One region of the Vibrio sp. QJM3NY_27 genome, then DNA from elsewhere that is predicted to be linked to it. Evidence: predicted binding sites of a transcription regulator. Region 1 holds the regulator's gene; the other holds the start of a gene.
The links. Region 1 encodes MetJ, which represses methionine synthesis genes. Its sites were predicted from a motif close to TTAGACNTNTANANGTCTAA; they were not measured.
Positions count from the first base shown of each region.

Region 2: the regulator MetJ is predicted to act here: its motif matches at 5,930-5,949, upstream of metK (methionine adenosyltransferase).

Region 1 covers NZ_CM173511.1:3,243,490-3,251,208, reverse strand. The annotation lists gene priA (primosomal protein N') at 1-725, opposite strand, end outside; gene rpmE (50S ribosomal protein L31) at 1,058-1,276, shown strand; gene AC3CIA_RS14625 (malic enzyme-like NAD(P)-binding protein) at 1,609-2,898, shown strand; gene metJ (met regulon transcriptional regulator MetJ) at 3,115-3,435, opposite strand; gene AC3CIA_RS14615 (O-succinylhomoserine (thiol)-lyase) at 3,644-4,825, shown strand; gene AC3CIA_RS14610 (bifunctional aspartate kinase/homoserine dehydrogenase II) at 4,828-7,239, shown strand; gene metF (methylenetetrahydrofolate reductase) at 7,578-7,719, shown strand, end outside.
Region 2 covers NZ_CM173511.1:3,049,234-3,056,952, forward strand. The annotation lists gene fbaA (class II fructose-bisphosphate aldolase) at 1-938, opposite strand, end outside; gene AC3CIA_RS13545 (phosphoglycerate kinase) at 1,094-2,257, opposite strand; gene epd (erythrose-4-phosphate dehydrogenase) at 2,424-3,473, opposite strand; gene tkt (transketolase) at 3,689-5,683, opposite strand; gene metK (methionine adenosyltransferase) at 6,061-7,215, shown strand; gene AC3CIA_RS13565 (DUF2189 domain-containing protein) at 7,584-7,719, shown strand, end outside.

The DNA of each region.
Region 1 (7,719 bases):
AGAATCGGCTTGATCATATTGAGGTAGACTTCGGTTTTACCTGAGCCGGTAACCCCCTCTAGCAAGAAGCAACTAAAATCGGTTTGGCTATTTACTGTCGCAATCGCGATCGCTTGTTCAGCATTGAGCTTCGGCTTGTCTTGTTCGTTTTCAAGTTCAACTGGCCATGGCTGGCGCTTTGGCTTTTTCTCTACCGACTCAATCCAACCTTTCTCTTCCAACGTTTTAAGCACTGCGCTGCCTACTTCCTCGTCAATGAATTCTTGATGAGGAACAGGGCCGTGCTCAAGCATGTGCATCACTTTGGCTTGCTTAACCGCACGACCAAAGCCTTGCATCAGTTGATCTCTGCCTGATGGGGTCAATTGCCACTCAACCAGCGTTGCGAAGTCGGCAGCTTTGCCTTTTCGTAAAGCGCTTGGTAGAGCATTAGCCAAGGTTTCACCCAGTGGATACTGATAGAACTGGCTGCACCATACCAAGAGTGAGTAGACCGATTCTGGCCAAACAGGTTGGTTGTCTAATAAGGCTTTAATGGGCTTGAGCTTGTCTAGATCGAATTCAGATTCGTTAACCAGAGCTGTAACAATACCTGTTAAGGTTTGTCGTCCAAAAGGCACAGAGACTCGTCCACCAATAATCGGGAATAGGTGGTTAGGAATCTTGTAATCGAACTGCTTGTCTAGTGGAACAGGCAGTGCCACGCGGGCAATCATTGGACGCATAAAGGGACAGCTTTATCTGAGTTGACGAGAGCGAACAGTCTAATGGATAAGGGCGTTAAATTCGAGGAGCAGTTTGGATGAGAGTATCGAGTTAACGCAGGAAGATAACGAGAGCCCGAAATCTCAGGCCGACAAAGGAAATAAAAGAGGCTATTGGTGAAAAATGTATCAAATCAGTTGATCCTGCCTTATAGATTCATTACTATACTGCGCCTTAAAGGTATGGCTTTATCGCAGTTTAGTGATGCAGCGGTGTCTTTATTTTATTTTTTAACTACGTGTGGTGTACGGCTTAGAATCGTATAGCGACACGGCCTACTTGAGGTTATCCCATGAAAACTGGTATCCACCCAGAATACAAAGCAGTTTCTGCAACTTGTTCTTGCGGCAACACATTTGAGTTCAACTCAACGCTTGCAAAAGAATCTATCCACCTAGACGTATGTGACAAATGTCACCCATTCTACACTGGTAAGCAACGTATCGTAGATACTGGCGGCCGTGTTGATCGCTTCAACAAGCGTTTCGGTGCTCTTTCTAGCAAGAAGTAATTCTCGCTATTTAGACATAAAAAGGACACTTCGGTGTCCTTTTTTGTTGCCTGAAATTTAAGAAAATGCTGAATCATATTCAACCATCAACTTCTCGAAAACGACAGGCAAACCGCTTGAGTTTTGTTTCATAACTTACACCCAATACTCCATTCTCGAAATCCGCTCGAAAGTTCAACAAGCGACAGTAATTTCAACTGCTCACTGGTCTTATTAGTAGTGAAATCTCGTTTTTTAATGAGACAGAGGCTTTAACCACCTAGGAACTTTGAAGTACATCTATTAACATGAACAAGATCCCCCAAATAATAATATCCTAGGAACCTACACCTATGTCTGAAGACAGCCGCCAAGATCAATCCTCTCAAGCGTTATCGCCTCAAGAACAATTCCGTCAGCAAGCTCTTGATTACCATGAGTTCCCAATTCCAGGCAAAATAGCCGTAGCACTGACGAAGCCTGCAAATTCTGCAGAAGACCTAGCACTTGCATACAGCCCAGGCGTGGCTGAGCCTGTTCGCGAGATCGCACAGAACGTTGATAACGTTTATAAGTACACAGGTAAAGGCAACATGGTTGCAGTTATCTCTAACGGTACAGCGATTCTTGGCCTAGGTAACCTTGGCCCTATTGCTTCTAAACCTGTTATGGAAGGTAAAGCGCTATTGTTTAAGCGTTTTGCTGGTTTAGATTCTATCGATATTGAAGTAAAACACCGCACAATCGATGAGTTCGTTGATACGGTTGCGAATATCGCAGATACATTCGGTGGTATTAATCTAGAAGACATCAAAGCACCTGACTGTTTTGAGATTGAGCGTCGCCTGATTGAGCGTTGTGATGTCCCTGTTTTTCACGATGACCAACACGGTACAGCGATTGTAACGGCTGCAGGTATGCTGAACGCGATTGAGCTTCAAGGTAAGAAGCTTGAAGAGTGTAAGATCGTTTGTTTAGGTGCTGGCGCAGCGGCGGTTGCTTGTATGGAACTGCTGATCAAGTGTGGCGCTCAGCGTGAGAAGATTTACATGCTTGACCGTAAAGGTGTAATCCACACTCGTCGTGAAGACCTGAATGAATACAAAGCGCTATTCGCAAATAACACGGACAAGCGCACGCTTGAAGATGTTATCGAAGGCGCTGACTTGTTCTTGGGCGTATCAGGTCCTAACCTGCTACCAGCTAAAGCACTCACGCTGATGGCTGATAAGCCTGTTGTGTTTGCATGTTCAAACCCAGATCCAGAGATCAAGCCAGAGCTTGCTCATGAAGTTCGTTCTGACCTTATCATGGGTACAGGCCGTAGCGATTACCCGAACCAAGTAAACAACGTACTTTGTTTCCCATTCATTTTCCGTGGTGCGCTTGATGTGCGTGCGAGCGAAATCAATGATGAGATGAAGCTGGCTGCGGTTAAAGCGATTCGTGAACTAGCGAAAGAAGAAGTTCCGGCTGAAGTACTCGCCGCTGCAGGTGAGACTGCACTGGAGTTTGGTAAAGGCTACATCATTCCTAAGCCAATGGACCCACGTCTACTTCCTCGCGTAGCAAAAGCGGTTGCAGTAGCGGCCGTTGAATCTGGCGTAGCTCGTATTGAGATGCCTGCTAACTATATGGCTTAATGCTTTAATAATTTAATAGCTTAATAGCTTAATAGCTTAATAGCTTAATAGCTGTTGCTCTATTGAGCGAAAAAGAATAATAAAAAACCGACTCATAGGAGTCGGTTTTTTTTATGTCTATCATTCACAGAGCAGCTACCGATAACGTAGTGGGTGATGTGACAAATAAGGTTCAGCTATAGCGAATCAATATTGAAGGCAGTGACTGAGTTGTTTTTATTCTTCGTCAAACGCTTCGAATTCGATACCCATCTCTGTCATCAGCTTTTTCACTTCAGTCGGGATGTCGTCTGGACGGTCTTTACGGAGATCTTCATCCGTTGGCAGTGGTTGGCCTGTGTACGCATGTAGAAAGGCTTCGCACAGTAGCTCACTGTTTGTTGCATGGCGTAGGTTATTAATCTGGCGGCGAGTGCGCTCGTCAGTAAGAACCTTTAACACTTTTAGAGGGATAGAAACTGTAATTTTTTTTACTTGTTCGCTTTTCTTTCCATGCTCAGCATATGGGCTTATGTATTCACCATTCCAGTCGGCCATTGCGTACCTTCATCACTTTAGTTGTTAGAATAAATTAATAGTGGTGATTTTAGCGGGATTTACTGCCATAAGCAAAGACATATAGACGTCCAGAAGTGTTGACGTCTCACGTTTATGAAAGTAAAGTGAATAACATATATCTAACACAGCCGCAGAATGCCGACAAGCCGCTGTGATTCTCAGACGCAAAACTTGTAAGGAAGCACCTATGAGCAGCCGGAAGCCAGCAACAATCGCAGTACGTACTGGTATCGAGTCAGACACGCAACACCATGCCGTTGTCCCACCTATTTATCTTTCGACTAACTATGGGTTTCCCGCTTTTGGTGAAGTGCCAAAGTACGATTACACCCGTTCTGGTAACCCAAATCGTGGTTTATTAGAAACGGCATTGTTTGAGCTTGAGTCTGGCAAAGGTGCAGTGGTGACTAACTGCGGTACTTCGGCGCTTAACTTATGGGTTTCGGCTTTCTTAGGTGGCGATGATCTTATTATCGCTCCGCACGACTGCTACGGCGGTACTTACCGCCTGTTTAATACCCGCTCGTTAAAAGGTGACTTCAAAGTTTTGTTCGTTGATCAATCGGATCAAGCAGCGTTGGATGCGGCGATCGCGCTCAAGCCAAAGTTGATCTTAATAGAAACGCCATCGAACCCGTTGGTTCGTGTGGTTGATATTGCAGAGACTTGCCGTAAAGCGAAAGAGGTTGGTGCTCTGGTTGCTGTCGATAACACGTTTTTGACGCCGGTGTTCCAAAAGCCTTTAGAGCTGGGTGCTGATTTTGTTATCCACTCAACCACCAAATACATCAACGGACACTCAGATGTTATTGGTGGCGTTGTCGTGACGAAAACTGAAGAGCACGCTGAAGAGCTTGCATGGTGGGGCAACTGTATTGGTGCGACCGGCACACCATTTGATAGTTACATGACTCTACGTGGTATTCGTACGCTAGGTGCACGTATGCGTGTTCACGAAGAGAGTTCACGTGAAATTCTGACAGCGCTGCAACAACAAGATCTGGTGGGCACTATTTACCACCCAAGCCTTCCTGAACACCCAGGTCACGAGATCGCGAAGAAACAGCAGTTGGGCTTTGGTTCCATGCTGAGCTTTGAGTTTGCGGGCTCTTTTGAAGCGCTTAAATATTTTGTCGATAAGTTAGAGCTATTTTCTTTGGCTGAATCACTGGGTGGTGTTGAAAGCCTGATTTGTCACCCTGCGTCGATGACTCACCGTGCGATGGGCGAAGAAGCATTGGCAGAAGCGGGTGTTTCTCAACAATTACTGCGCCTTTCTGTTGGCCTTGAAGATGCGGAAGACCTAATCGACGATCTCAAGCAAGCGTTTGAAAAAACACAACGCTTTATCGCTGAAGGGGAGGCTTAATAATGGCAACCTTTCGCCAGCTACATAAATTTGGTGGCAGCAGTTTAGCGAACCCTGAATGTTACCAACGCGTGGTCAACATTCTTAGAGAATATTCATCAGCGACGGATTTGGTGGTGGTATCGGCCGCAGGTAAAACAACCAACCGCTTAATTGAGTTTGTCGAAGCGCTCGACAAAGATGGTCGTATTGCTCATGAATGCCTGCAAACCCTTCGTCAGTTTCAACTTGAACTGATTGAGGCTCTGCTTGAAGGTGAAGCCGCCTCGCAACTAACGGCAACCATCCAACAAGAATTTACCGCTTTGGGTGAGCTAACGGCTCCCTTGAGTGAAGCACAAAAAGCACAAGTACTGGGTCATGGTGAGGTTTGGTCTTCACGTTTGTTGGCGACGTTGTTGTGCCAGCATGACTTACAAGCAGTTGCTCAAGATGCACGTGCCTTTTTACGTGCAGAAGCGGGTGCTCAACCTGAAGTTGACCGCGCACGCTCTTATCCTCTGATTAAAGAAGCCTTGGCGCAGCATGCACATTGTCGCGTGGTAATTACTGGCTTTATGGCTCAGAACTGCGAAGGCGAAACGGTGCTGCTTGGGCGTAACGGTTCGGATTACTCTGCAACTGTTATTGGTGCTCTAGCTGAAGTTGAACGCGTGACAATCTGGAGTGATGTGGCGGGCGTATACAGCGCAGATCCTCGTTTGGTTTCGGATGCGTGTTTATTACCTCTGCTTCGCCTTGATGAAGCCAGTGAATTAGCTCGTCTTGCGGCTCCAGTGCTACACAGTCGAACGCTACAGCCTGTCGCTCAAAGTGCCATGGATCTCAGCTTGCGCTGCAGCTACCAGCCGGAGGCGGGCTCTACACAGATAGAGCGAGTACTGGCATCGGGGCGCGGTGCAAAAATTATTACCTCTTTGGATGAAGTTCTTATCGTGCAACTGACCTTTGGTCACGGCCATGATTTCGACCGTCTGGAGAGTGAAGTCCTTGAAGGGCTTAAGCGTGCTCAATTAGAGCCGCTTGCTTATGAATTAGAACCCGATCAACACTGCTTGCGCCTTGCTTACACGGAAGAGATCGCTGGTGGTGCATTAGAATATCTACAAGACCACGCGATTGAAGCTGAGATTAAACTGAAAGAAGGTTTTTCTCTGATTGCTGCAGTGGGGGCGGGTGTGACTAAGAACCCGAACCATTGCTACGGTTTCTACCAACAGCTCAAGAGCTCGCCAGTAGAGTTCATCTCAGAAGCGAACTCAGGCTTAAGCTTGGTGGCCGTGATTCGTAAGAGTGAAACATCAAGCCTAGTGAAAGGCATTCATTCTCAACTGTTCCAAGCTCAGAAGCGTGTTGCGATTGCCTTGTGTGGTAAGGGCAATATTGGCTCAAGTTGGTTAAGCCTGTTTTCAGAGCAAAAAGCGGAACTTGAAAAGCGTCGTGGGATGAACTTTGAATTGGTTGCGGTGGTTGATAGCCAAACCTATTGGTTCGACGATCAAGGCATTGATGCGACTTCAGTTGGTAAACGTTTTGATGATGAAGCGATTGCCAACAATGGTAACGACTGGCTAGAGCGTTTAGGTTCTATTCAGGGTTACGATGAAGCGGTAATACTCGATGTAACTGCAAGCCCTGTGCTTGCTGCAAAATACCTACAAATTGCACAACAAGGTATCCACCTGATCTCGGCTAACAAGGTGGCAGGATCTGCATCGAGCGAGTATTACCATCAGGTACAAGATGCTTTCGCTAAGATCAGCCGCCACTGGCTGTACAACGCGACAGTGGGTGCTGGTTTACCTATCAACCACACTGTGCGAGACCTGCGTGAGAGCGGTGACGATATCATTGCGTTATCAGGCATCTTCTCTGGCACTCTATCTTGGTTGTTCCAACAGTTTGATGGCACGGTGCCGTTCAGCGAGTTAGTCGACTTAGCGTGGCAACAAGGCCTGACTGAACCGGACCCGCGTGCTGACCTTGATGGTTCAGACGTCATGCGTAAGCTGGTGATTCTGGCGCGTGAATCCGGTTTGGATATCGAACCTGAAAACGTAAAAGTGGAATCGCTCGTACCTGCAGAGCTGCAAGATCTATCAGTGGATGACTTCTTCGATAAAGCTTCTGTTCTAAGCGAAGAGTTAGCTGAGCGTTTAGAGAAAGCGCACTCTCAACAGAAAGTTCTGCGTTACGTAGCGCGTTTGGAGAAGAATGGTAAAGCAACCGTAGGCGTTGAAGCACTGTCTAAAGAGCACGCTCTGGCGAACTTGTTGCCTTGCGATAATATCTTTGCGATTGAGAGTAAATGGTACAAAGATAATCCATTAGTTATCCGTGGCCCGGGTGCAGGTCGTGAAGTAACAGCGGGCGCAATTCAATCTGATCTAAACAGAATGTCGAGTCTGTTTTGATACTTAGAGCGGTTGGCTTAATAGTCAGAGCGATTGGTTGAATAGTCAGATCAATTGGTTTAATACTCAAATTAATTGGTTTAGTACGTAAATAGCATACTATTCACTAAGATAAATAAGGCTGAAAGCACGATGTGTTTGTCAGCCTTTTTTCTACATTATTTCTGCTTTGCGACCCATCTAACGACTTGAGTTTTACTCACGATCTACTTGAGAAAAATTCATAATGGATCTGTTGACATTAAATCGTATTCAATACATTCTACAGACATATAGACGTCTAAACGTCGTTTAAGGATTTGAGTTTTAGTGGTTGCTTTTGCCACAGGGAGAGTAAGATGGGATACACACACGCTAGTCATATCGACGCTTTAAATCAGAATATCGCTGAGCTTTCTGACAACATCAATGTGTCATTTGAGTTTTTTCCACCAAGCAGTGAGAAGATGGAAGAGACCTTGTGGAACTCTGTTCACCGTC
Region 2 (7,719 bases), 190 kb from region 1:
TGACCTTGTAGGAAATCACGGTTCTCAGCTTCGTAAGTACGAACGCCATCCCATGAAGCCCACTGAGTATCAGTATCGATGTTCATTTTGATAACGCCGTAACCGATAGACTCTTGGATTTCTGCTTCAGAAGAACCAGAACCACCGTGGAATACGAAGTTAAGAGCGTCAGCTGCAATGCCAAACTTCTCAGCACAGTATGCTTGAGAGTCACGCAGGATAGTTGGAGTAAGTACAACGTTACCAGCTTGGTAAACACCGTGTACGTTACCGAAAGAAGCTGCGATAGTGAAACGTGGGCTAACTGCGTTTAGTTTCTCGTATGCGTATGCAACATCTTCAGGAGAAGTGTAAAGCTCAGATGCGTCCATATCAGAGTTATCAACGCCGTCTTCTTCACCACCAGTACAACCAAGTTCGATCTCGATTGTCATGTTTAGTTTAGCCATGCGAGCTAAGTAAGCTGCACATGTTTCAATGTTCTCTTCTAGAGACTCTTCAGAAAGGTCTAGCATGTGAGAAGAGAATAGTGGCTTACCAGTTTGTGCGAAGAACTCTTCACCAGCGTCTAGTAGACCGTCGATCCATGGAAGAAGTTTCTTAGCAGCGTGGTCAGTATGAAGAATAACTGGAACACCGTAAGATTCTGCTACTGCGTGAACGTATTTTGCACCAGCTACAGCGCCAAGAATTTGTGCGCCTTGACCTTCAAGTTTAACGCCTTTACCAGCGAAGAAACCAGCACCGCCGTTAGAGAACTGAACAACAACTGGAGCTTTTGCTTTAGCAGCAGCTTCAAGAACAGCGTTGATAGTATCAGTGTTGATTACGTTTACTGCAGGAAGAGCAAATTTGTTTGCTTTTGCTACTTCAAATACTTTCTGTACGTCATCGCCAGAAATCACACCAGGTTTTACAAAATCGAAGATCTTAGACATGGAAATAGTCCTATTTATTCTATCGTTTTAAGATTAAAAAACTTAAGTTTAAAAATTTGCAATCGTTTGCTCACAACTTATGCCATTCTAGCAAAAAAGTGTGATATGCAGCAAACGTTAAAAGGCGAGATTCACATCTCGCCTTTCTAAATCAATTATGCTTTAGCACGCTCTTCAAGCATTGCTACTGCAGGAAGTACTTTACCTTCAACAAACTCAAGGAAAGCGCCGCCGCCAGTAGAGATGTAAGAAACATCTGCTTTGATACCGAACTTGTCGATAGCTGCTAGCGTGTCACCACCGCCTGCTACTGAGAAACCTTCAGAGTCAGCGATTGCCTTAGAAATGCCAGCAGTACCCGCTTCGAAATTTTTGAATTCGAATACGCCTACAGGGCCGTTCCAAAGAATTGTTTTTGCGTTGCCGATGATTTCAGCTAGAGCTGCAGTTGAATCTGGGCCAAGGTCGAAGATCATGTCGTCGTCTTGAACTTCAGAAACGTGCTTGATTTCAGCTTCTGCGTTTTCGTCGAATGCTTTAGCACATGCAACGTCAGTCGCTACTGGGATAGCACACTCTTTCATTAGCTTCTTAGCAGTTTCAACTAGGTCAGCTTCGTATAGAGACTTACCTACGTTGTGGCCTTCAGCAGCGATGAACGTGTTCGCGATACCACCACCAACAACAAGTTGGTCAGCGATTTTAGAAAGAGATTCTAGAACAGTTAGTTTAGTAGAAACTTTAGAACCACCAACGATAGCCACTAGTGGGCGAGCTGGGTTGTCCATTGCTTTACCAAGAGCTTCAAGCTCAGCAGCTAGAAGAGGACCAGCACATGCTACAGGAGCGTAAGTACCAACGCCGTGTGTAGAAGCTTGAGCACGGTGAGCTGTACCGAATGCGTCCATCACGAAGATGTCACATAGTGCAGCGTATTGCTTAGAAAGTGCTTCTTCGTTCTTCTTCTCGCCTTTGTTAAAGCGAACGTTTTCAAGAACAGTTAGTTCACCAGCGTTTAGCTCAAGACCATTTACGTAATCTTTCGCTAGTTTAACGTCGCAGTCTAGTGCGTCGTTTAGGTAGTTAACTACAGGAGCTAGAGAGAACTCTTCGTTGTATTCGCCTTCAGTAGGACGACCAAGGTGAGAAGTAACCATAACTTTTGCGCCAGCTTCTAGGCAAAGTTTGATAGTTGGTAGAGATGCAAGGATACGTGCATCTGAAGTTACTTTACCGTCTTTTACTGGTACGTTTAGGTCAGCACGGATGAATACGCGTTTACCTGCAAGTTCCAGGTCAGTCATCTTGATCACAGACATGATTTGTCCTCTCAAATTTAAATAAAAATAAAGTTTTGGAAACTCAGCAACCCTGCTAAGCCTATAAATTATTCAACTGGTAATTCTTTAACTACTCATAATATGTGGACACTTAGCATTTATTTCAAGCTAAAAAATAAATAATCCACACATTTGCTTCTAGGTCTTACTTCTTGCCTTCAGAAGCTTGCATTGCAAGAACCGTATCCAGCATCCGGTTCGCAAAGCCCCATTCATTGTCACACCACACAAGCATTTTTACTAAGTGGCCGTTGCTCACTCGAGTTTGTGAACCATCAACAATTGCGCTATGGGGATCGTGATTAAAGTCGATGGAAACGAGCGGCGCTTCAGTATAGTCAACTATATTGTGTAATGTACACTGGGATGCATTAACAATGGTTTGATTTACGTCATTAACTTTCACATTTGCATTAATTGTGACACTTAAATCCATCGCAGTGACGTTTACCGTCGGCACACGCACAGATATAGCTTCAAATTTGTTAGAAAATTTCGGGAAGATTCTTTCAATACCTTTATGCAATTTGGTATCGACAGGAATGATGGATTGGCTTGCTGCTCGAGTTCGACGTAGGTCGCTGTGGTACGCATCGATCACTTGCTGGTCATTCATAGAAGAGTGAATGGTCGTAATCGTGCCGGACTCAATACCAAAGGCATCATCAAGCACCTTGATGATAGGGACAATACAATTGGTGGTACATGAACCATTGGAAACGATTCGATGATCGGCTTCGATAGTCTCGTGATTCACACCATAGATAATGGTGTTATCAAGGTCATTAGCACCAGGATGCGAGAACAGCACCTTTTTCGCTCCAGCAGCGATGTGTGCTAAGCCGTCATCTCGGCAACCGTAAACACCGGTACAATCGAGAACAATATCGACTTCAAGGTCACGCCAAGGCAGCAGTTCAATATCAGCCAAGTGTAAGATACGAATGGTATCAAACTCTCCTTTATCTTCAGCACCAATGCCATGATGAACATAGATGTGCTCTTGATCGTTTGAGATTTTCTTGCCGAAGCGGCCGTGACTGGTGTCGTACTGCAATAGGTGAGCCATAGCGTCAGGCTGAGCAAGCTCATTGACCGCTACTACTTTGATTTGTTGGCTTTTGCCACTTTCATAGACAGCGCGCAATATATTGCGCCCTATTCGTCCAAATCCATTTATCGCGACTTTTAGCATAGTTCCTTACATCTAACCAAAATTTCGTGCAACAGATGATAACTGAATCCTACCTAAAAGGCATTACTTGAATAACTCAGCTTACTTATGACAGATTGATCTGTTGCTTGTAAGCCTTAGTCTAAGTGATAACAAACCCCAGATACAAAAAAACCGAACTCAGCGCTCGGTTTTTTCCTTCATTTAACTGTTAGCACAAGGCCATCAGTCAATGATTAAGCAAGAAGCTCTTTCGCTGTGTTTACTACATTTTCAGTAGTGAAACCGAACATCTTGAATAGCTCACCCGCTGGTGCAGATTCGCCGAACGTTGTCATACCGATGATCTTGCCACCGAAACCAACGTACTTGTACCAGAAGTCAGCGATGCCAGCTTCTACAGCGATACGTGCTGTTACGTCAGATGGAAGTACAGATTCACGGTATTCAGCGTCTTGCTTATCAAACGCGTCAGTTGCAGGCATAGAGACTACGCGTACTGCTTTACCTTCAGCTGTTAGTTGTGCTGCTGCTTCAACAGCAAGCTCAACTTCAGAACCTGTAGCAATGATGATTAGCTCTGGCTTGCCAGCACAATCTTTCAGGATGTAACCACCCTTTGCGATGTTTGCTACTTGCTCAGCGTCACGATCTTGTTGTGCAAGGTTTTGACGAGAGAAGATAAGTGCAGAAGGACCATCTTTACGCTCGATTGCCAGTTTCCAAGCAACAGCAGACTCAACTTGGTCACATGGGCGCCATGTGCTCATGTTTGGAGTCAGACGTAGAGAAGCGATCTGTTCAACCGGTTGGTGAGTAGGACCATCTTCGCCTAGGCCGATAGAATCGTGCGTGTAAACTTGGATGTTCTGAATTTTCATCAGAGCAGCCATACGCATTGCGTTACGCGCGTATTCCATGAACATTAGGAACGTTGCGCCGTATGGTACGAAACCACCGTGCAGAGCGATACCGTTCATGATAGCCGTCATACCGAATTCACGTACACCGTAGTGGATGTAGTTACCAGAGAAGTCATTTGCTTCAAGCGACTTAGAGCCAGACCACATAGTCAGATTAGAAGGCGCAAGGTCAGCAGAGCCGCCCATGAATTCAGGTAGCATAGCACCGAACGCTTCTAGAGCATTTTGAGATGCTTTACGTGATGCGATGTTTGCTGGGTTAGCTTGAAGATCAGCAATGATTGCGTTTGCTTTTTCTTCCCACTCAGCTGGTAGTTCGCCGTTAGTACGACGTTTAAATTCTGCTGCTAGCTCTGGGTGAGCGGCTGCGTATGCGTCAAACTTAGCATTCCAAGCAGCTTCTTTCGCTGCGCCCGCTTCTTTCGCATTCCACTCAGCTGCGATATCAACCGGGATTTCGAAAGGACCGTGTTCCCAACCAAGTGCTGCTTTAGTTGCTGTGATTTCATCAGCGCCTAGTGGAGCACCGTGACAGTCGTGCGTACCCGCTTTGTTTGGAGAACCAAAACCGATAATAGTTTTAGTACAGATAAGCGTTGGACGAGGATCCGCTTTAGCTGCTTCGATAGCCGCGTTGATAGCATCAGAGTCGTGACCATCAACGGCCGAGATTACGTGCCAGCCGTAAGCTTCAAAACGCTTAGGTGTATCGTCAGAGAACCAACCTTCAACTTCGCCATCGATAGAGATGCCGTTGTCATCCCAGAAAGCAACCAGCTTACCAAGACCTAGCGTACCTGCTAGAGAACATGCTTCGTGAGAGATACCTTCCATCAGACAACCATCACCCATGAATGCATAAGTGAAGTGATCGACGATGTCGTGGCCTTCTTTGTTGAACTGTGCAGCCAATGCTTTCTCAGCCATCGCCATACCAACAGCGTTAGTGATGCCTTGACCTAGAGGACCAGTCGTTGTTTCGATACCAGGAGCGTAACCGTACTCTGGGTGACCAGGAGTCTTAGAGTGCAGTTGACGGAAGTTCTTAAGGTCTTCAATTGAAAGCTCGTAACCTGCAAGATGAAGCAGAGAGTAAATCAACATTGAACCATGCCCGTTAGACAGAATAAAACGGTCGCGGTCAGCCCACTCTGGGTTTGCTGGGTTGTGGTTCAAGTGACCACGCCAAAGAACTTCAGCGATGTCAGCCATACCCATAGGTGCGCCAGGGTGGCCTGAATTTGCTTGTTGAACGCCATCCATGCTAAGTGCGCGAATTGCATTGGCTAGATCTTTACGAGAAGGCATGTCTGCTCCTGAGTACATAAGCGATTTAAAAAATAGATTGATGCTAAAGTTTTCATTTTTATTAGCGCGGGTATTCTCTCAAACGACTTTAGCGACTGCAAACGTTTTACTGGCATTTTAACGGTCACTTTTCGCAATTTTCGAACATTTACATCACTTAGCAATGTGTTATCTCGACCGATACGCAAACGATTAGTTATGACATATCATAAAAAAGAGCTTGTAATTCGACCGCTGGAATTTAGAATAGCCGTCTAGATGTAGAAACACCTACAAAATATACTGTATTTAATGGCGGCGCTTCCTAGCTTGCGACGCCTAAAATTATTTGCATTTAACTATTTGCAACTAAAAACTAAACTAAAAGTGGAGCTCTCATGGCTAAGCACCTATTCACTTCTGAATCTGTTTCAGAAGGCCATCCAGATAAAATTGCAGACCAAATCTCTGATGCTGTTCTTGATGCCATCTTGGAACAAGATCCAAAAGCACGTGTTGCTTGTGAGACTTACGTTAAAACCGGCATGGTTATGGTTGGCGGTGAAGTAACAACGTCTGCATGGGTTGATATCGAAGAAATCACTCGTGAAACAGTTCGTGAAATTGGTTACGTTCATTCTGATATGGGCTTTGACGCAGACTCTTGTGCTGTACTAAACACAATTGGTAAGCAGTCTCCAGACATCAACCAAGGTGTTGATAAAGCCGATCCTAAAGATCAAGGCGCAGGCGACCAAGGTATCATGTTTGGTTACGCGACTAACGAAACACCAATCCTAATGCCAGCTCCAATTACTTACTCTCACCTTCTTGTTAAGAAGCAAGCTGAAGTACGTAAGAGCGGCAAGCTTGACTTCCTTCGTCCAGATGCGAAATCTCAAGTTACGTTCCAATACGACCAAGGTAAGATTGTTGGTATCGACGCAGTTGTTCTTTCAACTCAACACTGTGATTCAGTAACAACACCTGACCTACGTGAAGCGGTAATGGAAGAGATCATCAAGCCAGTACTTCCTGCTGAGTGGATCAATAAAGACACTAACTTTTTCATCAACCCAACCGGCCGTTTCGTAATCGGTGGCCCAATGGGTGACTGTGGTCTAACAGGTCGTAAGATCATCGTTGATACCTACGGCGGCGCAGCTCGTCACGGTGGCGGTGCATTCTCTGGTAAAGATCCATCAAAAGTTGACCGTTCTGCAGCTTACGCAGCGCGTTACGTTGCGAAAAACATCGTTGCTGCTGGCATGGCTGACCGTTGTGAGATTCAACTGTCTTACGCTATCGGTGTTGCGGATCCAACATCTATCATGGTTGAAACGTTTGGTACTGAGAAAGTAGCTCACGAAATCATCATTGAAGCAGTTCGTCAAAACTTCGACCTACGTCCATACGGTCTTCAAGAGATGCTGAACCTTCTTCAGCCTATCTACAAAAAGACGGCTGCATACGGTCACTTCGGTCGCGAAGAGTTCCCTTGGGAAGCGACGGACAAAGCAGCAATCCTTGCGGACTTCGCTGGCCTAAAATAATTTAGCCACTGCGATTTGTTTCTTTAAAGCCCTTACTTCTTAGTAAGGGCTTTATTTTTATGTACTTACCAAACCTTCCCCCGCTAGAACACCCTGTCCAAGTCTTCTTTACCGTTAACCACTTAGTATAAAAATCCGCTGATAATTTGTGTTTTCTAGCACTACTGACAATAGTTAAGGTAACTCCTAGGCGATCAAGCTCACATTTAACTCAAATTAATTCAGTCTGATAACGCTCGTTAAATGTACGCAAGAACAATAACTGGGATGACAAAGAGCAGTTTAGCTCAACACCATAACGCTCTCGTAAGAGATACTTCAGAGCCTTGTGGAATTATAACTAGGACGTTATTTAACTAGGGGGATCTATGCCTCGTACCGTGCACCCATCCGAACTAAACGATAAGAAACACAAGGTCAGCGATCAGGATTACGCTCGCACCATTCCTTGTAACCAAGTAAGCATATCCGCCCCATTCCACTGGTTATCGCTTGCACTGCATG